Regions from separate parts of the Marinomonas sp. FW-1 genome, predicted to be linked through region 2. Evidence: predicted binding sites of a transcription regulator. Region 2 holds the regulator's gene; each other region holds the start of a gene.
What was found. Region 2 encodes LexA, which represses DNA repair genes until DNA is damaged. Its sites were predicted from a motif close to TACTGTNTANNTANACAGTA; they were not measured.

Region 1: the regulator LexA is predicted to act here: its motif matches at 3,460-3,479, upstream of umuD (translesion error-prone DNA polymerase V autoproteolytic subunit).
Region 3: the regulator LexA is predicted to act here: its motif matches at 3,402-3,421, upstream of dinB (DNA polymerase IV).

The regions. Positions count from the first base shown of each region.
Region 1 covers NZ_CP025987.1:1,783,007-1,788,278, reverse strand. The annotation lists gene C1X04_RS08330 (dienelactone hydrolase family protein) at 354-1,064, opposite strand; gene C1X04_RS08325 (methionine-R-sulfoxide reductase) at 1,288-1,656, shown strand; gene umuC (translesion error-prone DNA polymerase V subunit UmuC) at 1,726-2,997, opposite strand; gene umuD (translesion error-prone DNA polymerase V autoproteolytic subunit) at 2,998-3,444, opposite strand; gene C1X04_RS08310 (stationary phase growth adaptation protein) at 3,651-4,202, shown strand; gene C1X04_RS08305 (hypothetical protein) at 4,393-4,590, opposite strand; gene C1X04_RS08300 (hypothetical protein) at 4,971-5,222, opposite strand; gene C1X04_RS08295 (helix-turn-helix domain-containing protein) at 5,232-5,272, opposite strand, start outside.
Region 2 covers NZ_CP025987.1:1,915,812-1,921,083, reverse strand. The annotation lists gene dinG (ATP-dependent DNA helicase DinG) at 1-1,409, opposite strand, end outside; gene lexA (transcriptional repressor LexA) at 1,479-2,102, shown strand; gene C1X04_RS08895 (hypothetical protein) at 2,201-2,467, opposite strand; gene C1X04_RS08890 (DUF6586 family protein) at 2,470-2,940, opposite strand; gene topA (type I DNA topoisomerase) at 2,937-5,272, opposite strand, start outside.
Region 3 covers NZ_CP025987.1:3,281,191-3,286,462, forward strand. The annotation lists gene C1X04_RS15245 (inositol monophosphatase family protein) at 1-469, opposite strand, end outside; gene C1X04_RS15250 (alpha/beta hydrolase) at 505-1,176, opposite strand; gene C1X04_RS15255 (hypothetical protein) at 1,298-2,278, opposite strand; gene dinB (DNA polymerase IV) at 2,347-3,393, opposite strand; gene C1X04_RS15265 (LPP20 family lipoprotein) at 3,778-4,407, shown strand; gene C1X04_RS15270 (flagellar assembly protein FlgT) at 4,411-5,272, shown strand, end outside.

The DNA of each region.
Region 1 (5,272 bases), 130 kb from region 2:
TCGAAATAACCTGAAGGGATCTGAATCGGGCAAGGATAAGGCGATAAAATAAAGAGGGCAATATCAAAAAATGGGACTCATCGTCCTATAATTAAGACAATAATATCAAAGTTAATTTTCCTTATTTTTTACCAAGAACTTATGAAAAGATCGACATTTTGAGAGCGAAAAGTCGTTGCAAAAAGCAAAAACGCGCCGTTTTCTCAAAATGTTTTATCATTATTTTTTATACGTTTTGACAGCGAGAGCACAAACCAGACAGGAAAAGCATGATCGAGAGGAATAACAAGAGATAAGAGACGATTCAAGCAGACACAGACTGGGTTTTCCCTGTCTGCTTGAATCGGTATTACTTAAACAAATTCTTCTAAAAAGTGTTCCAAATATTGATAACCGCGCTGCGCGGTCAATGGATTATACTGGCTGCCATGCTCTGGACTGTCCGCACTTGGCAACATGAACGAATGCATAGTGCTAGCAAAATCTATGTACTGAAAATCCATCCCCAAACCTGCCCAGTAACGTTTCGCTTCTTGAGCTTCAGATTCATTAACTAGAGGATCTTCATAACCATTCAGCACCATGATTTTCGTTTTGGTGTTGGCCTTTTCTTCCGATTGAGCACGGAAAAAACTCATCAAGCCATGAAAACTCGCCGCGCCAGCACTGTCCGCCAGATGCAAACCGGCCTCCAACGCCAAACGACCACCTAAACAAAAACCAACATGCACAATGGTTTTGCCGTGAATAGCATCACAAGCGGATTCAGTTAGCTCCTTTTGCAAACCATGCAAAGGGTCCGCTTCAGCCAACAAGGCCCCCATTTTCGCCTTTTTCTCATCCATTTCGACTGGATTCTGCCCCATGCCGTACAAATCCAATGCGGTTGCAGAAAATCCCATTGACGCAATACGATCTGCCACACCTTTTTCAAAGTCCGTCAAACCAGAAAATGTAGGCCAAATAATCACCTGAATGTGACTTTTATCTGAACTCAGCCCATCGACTTGGTAATGCATACGCTTAACATTGTCTTTAAATATCGACTCAAATGTCTGGCTCATAAGCAACCCCTTTAAAAATCTATAAATGATGTTTATCCAGTGTAACCAGCCAAACCCAATGAAATCAATGCAATTACTCGATATCTCGCCAACATTGAATCGACAGAACAACAATCCTTTTACACTCACGAACTTGATGTGCAATTTATTGTCTTACTCTACAACGATAAGGCATGACATAATTTATGCTAACAACGCCCATAGCGACAGGAGAACAAGTCTTATGAGTAAACCATACAACAAGCTTACGCCTGTAGAAGCCAGTGTCATCCTTGATAAAGGCACAGAACGCCCATTTACTGGCGAATATACCGACACAATGACAAACGGATTATATGTCTGCCGCCAATGCGACGCGCCTCTATACACGTCAGAACATAAGTTCCTATCACACTGCGGCTGGCCGAGCTTTGACGATGAAATACCAAACGCCGTAAAACGCGTACCCGATGCCGACGGCCGTCGTATCGAAATCGTCTGCGCCAACTGCGACGGACACCTAGGCCATGTATTTGAAGGCGAAAGGCTCACCGAAAAGAACATTCGCCACTGCGTCAACTCCATCTCCATGAAGTTTGTCAGCAAAGACTAATTAACCAGTTTAAGCTCTAAAGCAATAAAACCGCCTCCTTGGCGGTTTTATTGCATATATCTTTACTACTCACCAAACCTTGGGCAGTTCATCCCATTTAGTCGTATACCTTGGTGACAGGTGCTCTCGTTTCATCGCCCACTGAGGCGACACACCTTGCGAGGCGAAAAAAACATTGCCGAGGCCGCTGTGGTTAATTTTATCTACCACATTCATGAGTGCTTTTGAGTTGCTTTTCGTGCTGTCCGCTCGGAATAAATCTTGCTGAAAAGCATCGTGCTCGTAAAAGTCGGTAAGCATTACGCCTGCTTTCATATAGCGAAAACCATCACGCCAGAGTCGCGAAAACAGCACGCCAGCGACTTCTAATAAATCTCGCGTGTCATCGGTTGGATTAGGAAGTTCAGCAGAAAGCGTTTTCGAATACTGAGGTTCGTTTGGAATAAACGGGCTGGTGCGAATAAACACACTGACTAAACGACAAAGGCGTTTTTCCCCACGCAATTTCTCGGCAGCACGCGTTGTGTACTTGGATATGGCTTCCCGAAGCTCTTGCTTATCCGTCACCTTATGACCAAAAGAGCGACTGCAAATAATCTGCTGCTTTGTCGGCCTAACCAGCTCTAAATCCAAGCACGACACGCCATTCAATTCTCGAATGGTTCGCTCCAACACCACAGAAAATTCGCTACGAATGGATTTCGGATCAGCATTAGCAAGATCCAACGCGGTATGAATTCCTCTCGCCTTTAGCTTCGCCGTGGTGCGACGACCAACACCCCAAACGTCACCCACATCCAACAACGCCAACAAACGCTTTTGTCTGTTGGCGTCCATCAGATCCACCACCGACCCCGTTGCTGGGTATTTCTTCGCAGCATGGTTTGCCAACTTCGCTAACGTCTTAGTTGGCGCGATACCAATACCAACAGTAATGCCCGTCCATTGATCGACCTTGGCTTTTACATGCTTGCCAAATGCCAGCAAATCCGTCACGTGATCAACACCTGTTAAATCCATGAAAGCTTCATCGATGGAATACACTTCCAGGCGTGGTGCCTCTTCCTCCAAGATCGTCATCACCCGATTCGACATATCCGCATACAAAGCATAGTTGGATGAAAAGCACACAATGCCGTGTTTTCTTATCTCATCCTGCACCTGAAACATCGGCACGCCCATCTTGATACCCAGCGCCTTTACCTCTTTGGAACGCGCGACAATACAGCCATCGTTATTCGACAACACCGCAACAGGCGCATGCTTTAAATCAGGGCGAAACAACTTTTCACAGCTGGCGTAAAAGTTGTTGCAATCAACCAAGGCAAAGACAGTTCGCATTTAATGACGCTCGTACTTACGAACCACGCCCGTGACCACACCAAAAATCTCTAATTCAGATTCCTCTGTGATATGAATGGCTTTATAGGCTTTATTCTTCGGGCGAAGTAACACATTGGGCTTAAGCTCCAACGTCTTCACCGTCATTTCCCCATGAATACAGGCAATCACAATATCCCCATGACGCGCCGTCAATGAACGATCCACCACCAAGACATCGCCAGAATGAATCCCCGCCTCTATCATCGAATCCCCCTGAGCACGAACAAAAAACGTCGCGTGCGGATGGCTCACGCACAACTCATTTAAATCCAACGATTTTTCAACAAAATCCTGAGCAGGCGAAGGAAACCCCGCCGACACAGAGTCCACATACAAAGGAATCCGCACGCTATTGGCCGCGATAAACGCCGCCGACTCAGACACACCAAGATAAGTCACACGCATAATAAAACACCAAAATACTGTATGGATATACAGTATAGTTTTAAGTAGCATCAATCGCCAAGTGAAATTTTGTAAGAGGCTGGCTTTCCGGCTTTTGCGACCAGAAATGAGGCGGGATCTAATACAGCTCTGTTTCGTCAACATGGAATTCATAACTGTTCAAAGGTATATTACTCGGCTTTACTCTTGAAAAATTGGGACGAGGAATGCGGAGCAAGATAGACGAGGTAGCTAAGTGGAGACCGTTTACCGATGCAAACGGCCAAGTATACGATCTTAGCCACCTAGACGCCCATGAAGCGACTTACTCCGATATCATAAACGGGAAAAAAGAAACCTACACTTTTATGGTTTCCTACTCGTTCCACTGCTTCGCAAAAGACTATCCTCATCAAACAGAAGCGGAAAAAGCAGATCTGATGTACCACACCCTAAAAGAAAGCAGGCCGTTTTGCTTTGTTCGATATGAATTATCAAAAAAGTATTTGAGACAAATTGTTGATGCATTTGGAGACAAGAAAACCCGCATAGGACACGCAGGTTATGGAAGCTACGCCTCTGTCACCATCAACACAGAGGAAAAAGGGCAAATCATCTATTTCGTGCCCTTTAAGATGTACCGAGAGAAAAAGTTAATGAGGATACATATTACCAGTGCTTACCCTGAAGACGTGATGCCCAAGCTGGATAAGGTGAATTTTTTCAACATTGCGAAGAATCTTAAATTAGGAAAGCCGCTTCCCAAACCCCATAAATAACAAAACCCGCCTAAAAGCGGGTTCCGTCGAGCATTGATTCAAACTTTGAGCCTATGCTCGATATTCAGAAAGCCTTTACCGGGTTGCCCTCGACCTTTTACGGTAGCCGGATGTGTGATGTGACTCACTCTGCTGCATCCATATGACATCTCTGTCAATATCTGTAGTTTATACATGTAAACTTGATTTATCAACCACCCTCTCCGAAGTGTCGGCCTGTGGCGTTTTTGATGCGTTCGATGGTTTGATCGAACCATGCGGAGTTGGTTTGGATTTTGGCGAGTTGTTGTTGATAGTTTCGGATGGTTTGGCTCATGGCCGTGATGTCGGTGGCGGGTACGACAGCGATGCTTTCTGCTATGAAAAAGGGCTTGTCTGCATAGTTCATAATCAATTTTTCATCTGCCCCCAAATTCAAAAAAACCACCCGAAGGTGTATTTTTAAAGCTATACAGGATTGTGAAGTCAGGACACTCTTACTAAGTGTGTAAAACTTGGTACTGAACGATCAAGCTTTATTAGCAAATCTTCAACTGTAAGCTCTGGGTCTTTATGTACACGTGCAAAATTATCTAACGCTTTCATGACACTACCTTTTTCTTTAGTGAACAAGAAACACATCAACTCGTCTCTTGTCATCGCTCTGATACCATACTCAGCCAATAATTTTGCCGGAAAGTCTTTAATGTTATCTGTCGCAATAATATTACAACCCGTTTTTACTGCAGCAGCAAGAACATGACGATCATCTGGATCAGGAAGGTCAAGCTAATTTATTAATGGCTCGTAACCTAAAACATAGCGATCGAAAAAGGATGCCTTAATCGAATTTACCTGCTTAATAATGACGTCTTTGCTTTCGGGATGCCTACGAATTAAAGCATTAGACCATTCTGCATCTATCTTATCAGTCCAAAAAAACTGAGTAGTACACCCATCTAACTGCATCAAATTAAGAAGCATCATCCTCAATGGTTGTGAATATAGGGTATTTGCATCCAGCAAAATTTTATCATCCATAACAACCCCTTACATAGAATCTGACTCTTGCTCAAAGTTGGCAATTAAAC
Region 2 (5,272 bases):
TTATCCCAAAGCTGCTGCCTTAATGTATTGGCCGCCAAAATTGGAGAAGCCCCCAACTCAATATCTTGTTCCATACCTTGACCGGACAAAACCAACCATCGAGCATTGGGCGGGAAGTTCTGGTCATCCACGGTTGAATACAATTGCCATAAACCAACACATTGCTCCAGTCTCCCAAGAACTACTCCCAAAATAGGCTGCCAAGTTTCCGCGGTTTCAGGCGTCACGCCCATCCCTTCGTTTTGCTTGGTCTTTTTGCATTCATCTTGGATGCTTTCTATGTTGTTGAACAACTTTTGGTACGAGGTTTGTAAACTGTATGCTAACTGGCGCAATTCATCTGGTACCTGACCAAACTCAAACCTATGTTGGTTATTTTCTTGATCCAGCCCCAACCCTTGAATATAAGGCGCTAAACCTTGTTGTGCATATTGAATAAAATTAACAATACTTTGTATTTGCTGAGGAATTTTAAGCAAGAGTTGCCCTGTCAAACTCACGTCATCCGTTAGCTCTTGTTTAAGGTTCACTAAGTTTTTTTCTAGCTGGCGTAACCAGGTAATACTTTGCTGTAAACGAACTTCATGGCGAAAATGCCCTATGGCTTTGTCCGGAAGGTGATGACCTTCATCAAAAACATAAATCGTTTCTTTTGGCGGTGTAAGAATTACTCCGCCACCTAGTGATAAATCAGCAAGTACTAAGTCATGGTTAGCAACAATAACATCCGCCACTTCAATTTCAGCGCGAGCTTTAAAAAATGGACAAGCGGAATAATTCGCACAGTTACGATTTGTGCACTGCTGATGGTCTGTTGTAAGGCGCCGCCAGTCTTGATCTCGCACCACGCCAGCCCAATTATCCTTATCTCCATCCCAGTCACCTTTAGATAACGCCGCATCCATTTCTTGGTAAAGAACGGTGTTTATGTCATCAGAGTGAAGGTGCTGCTCGAATAAGCCAGCAAACATATCTTCCATGGCATGTTCTTCGGAACTCAGAAAGCTTTCAAGATTGTTCAGACAAAGGTAACGGCCTCGGCCCTTAGCAAGCGTGTACTTGAACGAAAGATCGGTATGCTCCAATAGATTGGGCAGCTCTTTATGTAAGATCTGTTCTTGTAAGGCCACTGTAGCGGTAGAAATAATCAATTTCAGACCACGTGCTTTGGCAATAGGGATGGCGGCAAGGCAATAAGATAAGGTTTTACCTGTCCCTGTTCCCGCCTCGATAACGGCAACATGCTTCTCATCAAGGCGTTGGCCTTCAGAGTCACGTTTTATATTGCCTAAGGTGCGAGCGATTGCACCAATCATCTGGCGCTGCCCGGCCCTTGGTTTATGGGACTTCGCATCCAAAGAAGCTCGGTATGCGAGTTGAATTTGTGTTTTTAGTTCATCTGAAAGCATTTATATCATTGAGTATAGTTAGGAATGCTGTATATAATAACAGTAACTGTATAAACAACCAGATACCCTATGATTAAATTAACCAAAAGACAATCTGACGTACTAGAAACCATTCGCGAGTTTATTACCGAAACGGGGTTTCCACCTACGAGAGCAGAAATAGCGCGCCGACTTGGGTTTAAATCCCCCAATGCAGCCGAAGAGCATCTAAAAGCCTTATGTAAAAAAGGCGCGATCGAGATGCTATCTGGCGCATCACGCGGAATACGCTTAATTGACAATGAGCCAAACAATGACTCTGTCGACGACCTTGGCCTACCCGTTATAGGCAAAGTCGCTGCAGGTTACCCTATTTTGGCACAAGAGAATATCGCGTCCCATGTGAATATACCTGCGGCAATGTTTTCTCCTCAGGCGGACTACTTCCTTTCCGTCTCAGGCACCAGTATGAAAGATATCGGCATTATGGAAGGCGATTTACTCGCCGTTCATAAAACCAACTCTGTACGTAATGGCCAAATTGTTGTGGCTCGTATTGGCGATGAAGTAACAGTAAAACGCTTTGAACAAAAAGGCAGTATTGTTCGACTCATACCAGAGAACGACGAATTTAACGACATTATTGTTGATCTTGAAAGTGAAGATTTTGCTATTGAAGGCTTATCTGTCGGTGTGATACGACAAGGCCTATAGGTAGCAATTCTGTTTTACTGTCTTGCCATTTAATAAAAAAGCGAAGACTAATCTTCGCTTTTTTATTTGGTGTGAGATATCACAACACTCATACAAGCTTAGTGAAGGATCTTGGGCCGAAAGTCTTCATCATCAAGATAATCTGCGCCTTCATCAAAGCCTGCATCATCAGAATAAACAAAATCAATTCCGGCATGAAACATATGTTTTGCCAATTCAAAATACCGATCTTTTAAGTAAGAGCGAGTATCATCGGATATTTTCAATGTTGCTAACGGAACGGTTTCCTCACCATCTTCAGCGGCTGGACGCAGCACAATATCGCCGTTATCAAGCTCAACAATTTCTAGGTAGGATTCTTTCATATTCAATACTCTGATGACTCTTCTCTAAAACGTAACACTAATTCAACCAACTTAGCTAAATAGTAACTCACTGATGCGCCCGCATCACTTCCTCGACCGATCAAGTTATCTCCTTGGACTGCCGACGAAGCTAAGCCTTTACATTCAAACTGAGCTAAATAAGCTTGATCTAGCTGAAAAAACCAAGAATCTTTCCGCGTTAGCAAATCAGCCAGTTCAGATAAAACCGGCACAACAATTTGCTTAGACTCAGACTCTGTCAATAATTTTGCCACATCCAGCGAACCAGATAATGAATACGCTAAAGACACTTCTTTCAACAAACCATTTAATGCGCTTCTTATCTGGAAAAGAGCGGAGCTTTCAAGCCCAACACTCAACCAGCTCTCTTCGCTTTGCTGACTTTGTTGAATAAATCGTCTTGCAGTATCTAATTTTTGATTCGTAAGGCTCGCTAGACTGGCAACACTCATTTCTTCTTACCTTCCTCAACAACCCATTTAGAGCCAACAAAAAATGCTTTCCAACCTGTAGGCTTGCCCTCTTCGTTCTCCGTCATAACATATTGCTCTTTAGTCTTACGGCTATAACGAATAATAGCAGGACGACCTTCGGGATCCTCTACAGGCGCCTTAGCAAAGAAATGGTATTTAGGATCAATTTGGTCCATATAAGGAAGCAGTTCTTTAACCAAAGGTGCTCTAGTTTCTCGTTTACGAGGGAACTGACTAGCCGCAAGGAACAAGCCCGTTGCGCCATCACGAAGCACATAATGGTCTTCTACTTTCTGACATGCCAAATCAGGCATCGGCACAGGATCCATCTTCGGCGGTGCAGCTTCACCATTTTTTAATAGTTTACGAGTGTTTTTACACTCTTCATTTGTACAGCCAAAATATTTGCCAAAACGGCCTGTTTTTAGCTGCATTTCGGAACCACACTTGTCACATTCAAGCGTAGGACCATCATAACCTTTAATTTTAAAGGTTCCAGTTTCGACTTCATAACCTGAACACGCAGGGTTATTACCACAAACATGAAGCTTACGGCTTTCGTCCATTAGGTAGCTATCCATCGCTGACCCACAAATCTTACAGCGATGCTTATTGATCAGCGCTTTAGATTCACCTTCCTCGTCATCAATGGCAACGGCTTCATCACCACGGATGAGGTTGATCGTTGCTTTACAACGTTCTTTTGGAGGCAACGCATAGCCGGAACAAGACATAAAAACACCGGTACTTGCTGTACGAATTTGCATCGGACGGGAACAAGTTGGGCATTCGATGTCTGTCGGTGTTGGCTCATTTAGCATCATACCGCCGTCAGGCGATTCAGCTTTAGCAAGCACAGAACTAAAGTCGTTATAAAACGCATTAAGCGTCTTTATCCAATCTTTATGACCTTCAGCGATATCATCTAGTTGCTCTTCCATTTGCGCAGTAAAACTGAAATTCATCAACGAATTGAAGCTATCGACTAGGCGCTCTGTGACTATGTCACCCATTTTCTCTGCATAAAAGCGACGATTCTCAACGCGCACATAACCACGATCTTGAATCGTTGAAATGATAGAGGCGTAAGTAGAAGGTCGACCAATACCACGCTTTTCAAGCTCTTTAACCAAACTTGCTTCGCTAAAGCGCGCCACCGGTTTAGTAAAGTGCTGCTCAGGTAATAACTCTTTAAGAGTTAAATATTCACCCTCACCCACATCTGGCAAAGTGTTATCTTCGCCTTTCTTTGCAACGGTTTGCATGGCCCGAGTGTAACCATCAAAGCGCAAAATACGACCTTTAGCTTTAAACTCATAGTCACCAGAGGTCACTGTAATTGTGGTAGAGGTGTATTCAGCTGGCGTCATTTGACATGCCATAAACTGACTACGAATCAAGTCATATAAACGATGCGCGTCTTTTTCCATGCCAAGCAAATCATCAACGCGCACATTTACATCGGAAGGACGAATGGCTTCGTGAGCCTCTTGTGCGCCTTCTTTACTGCTATAACGAATAGGTTCTGCAGGCAAATACGCATCGCCAAAATTAGAAGCGATATAGCCTCTAAGCGCTTCTACAGCATCGACACTTAAATTGGTCGAGTCTGTACGCATATAGGTGATGTAACCACCTTCATACAAGCGCTGAGCGAGCATCATAGTCTTTTTAACACCATAACCCAGACGCGTACTGGCCGCCTGCTGAAGAGTTGAGGTAATAAAAGGGGCTGACGGCTTACTGCTCGTTGGCTTATCTTCTCGACTGCTTACTAAGTATTTTGCATTATCAAGACGAGCAACATGCTCATCGGATTGCGCTTTATTAACGGGTCGGTATTCTTTATTTTGATACTTTGTGGCTTCGAACTTAATGACATCCTTTGAAGGCGTTGAAAGCATCGCATCCAACTCCCAAAATTCATCAGGAACAAACGCACGAATTTCTTTTTCACGCTCAACAATCAAACGCACTGCGACAGACTGCACACGCCCTGCCGACAAACCTCTTGCTACTTTTGACCAAAGCAGCGGAGACACCATAAAACCAACAACTCGGTCTAAGAAACGACGAGCTTGCTGAGCATTCACGCGATTCATATCAAGTTCAGATGGCGTTTCAAAAGCAGCTTTAATGGCTTTTTTCGTAATCTCGTTAAAGACGACTCGCTTGTACCGGCTGTCATCACCGCCAATTGCTTCTCGCAAGTGCCAAGCAATAGCCTCACCCTCTCTATCCAAATCGGTTGCGAGATAGATGGTGTCAGCATTTTTAGCTAGGCGTTTTAATTCATCGACTACTTTTTCTT
Region 3 (5,272 bases), 1.4 Mb from region 2:
TTCGTGGTTCTTTAGCACCGGATACCAACAGAGGTTTCCCATTACAGTAAGCCCCCTCCCCTTTAATTGCCCAATAACACTCCTCTAAAAAAGGGGCATGAACAACACCTAAAATACGCTCATTTCCAACATACAAACCAATGGAAACAGCAACATGATGATGCCCATGAGCAAAATTCACCGTTCCATCAATAGGGTCAATAACCCACACAGGAGTACTTTCACCGACACTAGCAAGGTCCAACGTCGGCGAAGACTCTTCAGACAAAATACAATGCGAAGGGTAACGTGTATGAATGTTGGAACAAATGTATTGATCGACTGCAATGTCTGTCGTCGTCACTAATTCATGATCCATTTTATAATCACGTACAAAGGTTGAATCTGCTCGCGCTGCCACAATCATTTCGCCCGCCTTCACAGCCAGCTGCTTGGCAAAGTCCAACCATTCAAACACGTTATTTTGCACGCTCCCTCCCCTTTAAAAAAATAAGTATTGCAGACTTAGTCAGCTAACTGAACATTCAACCAATGTGAAATGTCTTGTACTTGCTCAGGGCAAACCGAGTGAGGCATTTCATAGGTTTTATATTCAACAGAATACCCCTTAGATACCAAGAGATCCCTCGCCTTAACAGACAATTCAGGGGCAACGACAGGGTCTTGCAAACCATGATGAATAAGAATTGGGGCCTGTCCATTAACACAAGAGTCAGCTTCAACGACTTTATCACCATTGACCAAATAGGTTGACAACACGAGCACCCCAGCGACGGCATGTTTCGTGTGTAACGCTGTCTGGTATGCAATCACACCACCTTGAGAAAAGCCTGCCAATATAATGCGATCTGGGGAAATACCTTGATCAATTTGCGCCTGTATCAACTGCTCAACTTGAGCGCAGGACTCATCGATATTAGCCATATCAACTTTACGCTCTAGCGTCATCTCGTAGATGTCGTACCATGCACGCATTTCCATGCCACCATTAATAGTAACGGGGCGTCGCGGCGCGTGCGGAAAAACAAAGCGAACCTTTAATGTCGGAAGCAATGACAGCGCTGGCACCAAAGACTCAAAGTCATGACCATCAGACCCAAGGCCATGCAACCAAATAATCGCAGCATCTGGCTGCTCATGAGTTTCTACCACTACAGAAGGCAATACATTGGTCATCTTTTAAATACTCCAAAAAAAATAGGCTATCGCAATTTGCCATAGCCTATCATATTGAGGTATTTCACTCACTCTGACTTTTTTGCATGGTACCGTTATTCATTCCAGCGCTCACAAGAAGTTAGTGCTCTACCGGAAAACGCATACTCATAACTTCTTGCTTGTCACTTAGCGTGAACAAAACATCTGCCCTATTAGGCATGACCGCTAACATATGTCGGGTCAATCTTTCATAATACTGCATGAATTCCTTCAGTTCCGTTGAAGACATTACTTTTAGATCAATAGTATCAAGCAAAATCCCATGAATATCATGGAGATGACTCTCCAGCATTCGCTCCTGTTTATTACGCCAATGATATACAACGTCATAGCTAGGCGCCTGCATCCAAGCCATTAGGTCAATCTTAGAAAATAACGTTTTATAGTCCTCTTCTAAAAATTGATTCACCTTATTTCGCCAAATCCCTTGCGCATCCTTCTCTTTTTCAAGCGCATTCATGGGTGAACTCATCACATCAGTCATAGGGGGCGCACCAACACACCAGCCTTCAAACAACACCACATCGACAGGGCCCTGAACCTCTTTCCACAAATGTACTGATTTTCTGTCATCGATCGACTTATCGAAGCAAGGGAACTTCATCACCTCACCCTCTTTCAGATTATGCAATCGGTCAAATAAGCTTAAAGCAAAGCGGACATCATGGGTGCCAGGCACACCACGCACAGCAAACATGGGCGAGGTTTGGCTAGCAAACTTCATTCTGTCGTGCTGTGTACTGTATAAATCATCTAAACTGATCACCACACAGTTTAGGTCAAAACCTTTATTAAGAATGCGGCTGATAACACTACAAAAAGTCGTTTTTCCACAACCTTGCGCACCACCCACTCCGACAATCAAGGGGCCTTGCCCTGCATGTGCTTTTTGACTCAACCAATAAGAGAAAGGCAAATACAACCGATCCATTTGATCTACCAAGGCAGCATCTGCATACAAACAACTTAACGTCTGTTCAACTTCGAACCGCAATCGGTGAGATAATGTGTCAGGCATACTTATATTTACGAAATCAAAATCACTCTGTTGCTTAAACATAACGAGCACCTCCGTAAGGGTCATCATTTAAGTATAGTAAACGACTCGATTCTTGATTGTTTTTTACATTAGGAAGTAAAAGGTAAATTCAATTGGTACGGCTGCGGGGGCGTCAAACGATAACCCACACCAATTAGGCGCACTGAACGTGGCGATCTAGAAAAGGCCAGTTGTAACAATTCAGAAAAAGCGTCTTCTGATAATTTCCCCTTGATTGGGCGCTCAATCGTTGTTTGCTTAAAATCATCGAACTTAATTTTTAGGTAATATTTACTCAGCTGAGATTCATAGTCTCGACCTTTCATGCGTTTTTTCAAATCAGCCAACAGCATAGGCAAAACCGCACGACACTCCTTGAGCTCCAACAAATCTTTCGCAAATGTATGCTCTACAGAGACACTTTTTCTTTCTCTAGAAATCACCACAGGGCGATCATCGATCCCCAAAGCAAGTTGAGACAAACGATAAGCCATACTACCAAAGCTCTTCTGCAACAAAGCAAAATCCAACTTCTGTAAATCTGCGCACTTAAATCGTTCTTGCGCAACTCGACCAATCCCCGAAATGGCTTTCACGGGTATATCAGAAACAAATTCAAGTTGCGTCTCTGGCGTCACGACGGTCAGCCCATCAGGCTTATTCCAATCGCTCGCTACCTTAGCAATAAACTTATTTGTCGCAACACCAGCAGAAACGGTAATTCCTACCTCACGGAAAATTCGAACCTTTATTTCATGAGCAATTCGCGTTGCACTGCCTTGGAAGTCAACCGAATTAGTCACATCAAGATAGGCTTCATCTAACGACAGTGGCTCAATAATATCGGTAAATTCTCGAAAAATAGCGTGCATCTGCTCAGAAGCCGTTCGGTATTTCTTCATATCACCAGGCAAAACAAGTAACGCAGGACAAAGACGCTTCGCGACCGAAGTCGGCATAGCCGAACGCACCCCATAAACGCGAGCTGCATAATTTGCAGTAGCAAGTACGCTACGACTATTTTCAGGCCCACCAATAGCAATAGGCTTATCGCGCAAACTAGGATCATCTCGCATCTCAACGGCCGCATAAAAACAATCCGCATCAATGTGTATAATTTTTCTATTTAGCGACATAATTAAAGCACTGTATAAAAAAACAGTATACTACTAAGCAACCTCCACTTTCATCAAGCACAAAAGAGAAAATGAACAATACGAAAAACGTCCCTCGACACAAAACTCGCCTGAAAACGTTATAAAATTAACGATATGAGGATATTTACTATCAAAAACAAAGAAAAAGTGCTTTTTTAAGCGCTCAAACATGGACGCTAGAGCGTAAAATGGTTTACATTTTGTGCATTAGATTCGCCATATTGAAAACAAAAAGTATTTTCAATACACAGTAAATCCTTAAGACCTGCAACAAATGACCGATTAGGTAAAGTAACGGTACAACAAGTACTACTTGAAAACGCAGAATATTGAGAAAAAGACTTCCATACAAAGGGCACCACCATGACAGTATCACTTCGTATTTTCTTTATAGCCATAGGTGCACTCATGCTTGCAGGGTGTCAAAACCTTTATCAGCAAGACCCCAATGGAACGCCATGTACCACGGTTGCTCCTTGTAACGGAAACAATTTTAATACCGGACCTAGCACTGGCTACACACAAAACAGGGCAGTTAACACAAACAACTCTGTTTCTGTCATTAAAAAAGAGCCCATCATAGTAACAGCTACAGGTTATGCTGCCATGATGACCAATAAACGCCTCACTAAATCCCAAGCTCGCATCATGTCACTACGTAGCTCCATGCTAGATGCTTATCGAAACCTTTCTGAACGTGTTTACGGCTTAAAAATTGATGGTTCAAGCTCACTAAGCAACATGGTAATGCAAAACGATGAGCTTAGAACTTACGTGGATGCTTACTTAGTAGGCGCAAAGGTAATTTCTCAGCGAGAGCATGAAGACGGCACTTTCGAAACCATAGTGGAAATGGCATTGCAGGAAAACTTCCGTGAATGTGTTAACTCTGGAAACATCCAAGCAAATCCAAATTGCAGGGTTCAGCCTGGATACCGTTCTGTCGACGTGCAAAACTCGGCACCTACTGCAAATTTTTATAGCATTGAATAACTAATGTTGATTTTAAAACGCATAACATTCGTCGCTTTGGCATTTTTATTGCCAAACATAACCCTCGCTAAAAGCGTAGACGCGGTTGGCGAAGCCGTTATATACAACAACGATATTGCTGACGCCCGTTACAGAGCAACCCAACAAGCCATTAAGCAAGCAGTTTTAGAGTCTGGATCTAGAGTCAATATCAAAGATGCGTTAAACAATGGAGAGCTTGAGTCCAACTTAGAGATTCGCAGTTCTGGCTATGTTCAGAAAGCGAGAATTTTATCTGAAGAACAAAATGGTGACTTCCTTCGCATTATTGCTCGTGTCGACGTCACCCCAGACTCTCAATGCAGCACTGGCCCTACTAGTTATTATAAAAAAACCGTTGGCATAACCGGATTTGAGCTGCAAGACCCACTACAAGCAAGATTGGGCGGGCTAAGCAATATATCCAGAGAACTTCCTAAAGACCTCGCCGATGAAATAAATAAACAAGGCTACTTAAGGGCGTTAACCGCTACCAACATTGCCATCTACCCAGATTTAATCAATGCTCCCTCTTCCACTAACTATGACGGCTCTCTGACTAACGTAACAAGAATTAGCGAGCAGTTAGGAGTTCAGTACATTGTCAGCGGTGTCATTAGAGACATTGGAGAGGTTTATCTAAGATTTCCAGACGACAAAAATTCAAAAGACCTTCTTGATGAAGAAATTGATAAAGAAAGAAACTTTGTGGTCGATATCTATATCTATGACGGATTCAGCGGTGCCCTACTATTTGAGCAACGTTATGACGAAATAGGTAACTGGGACATTTCTGACCATGCTAAAGTAGGCTTTGGCAGCGCCAAGTTTTGGTCTATTCATTACG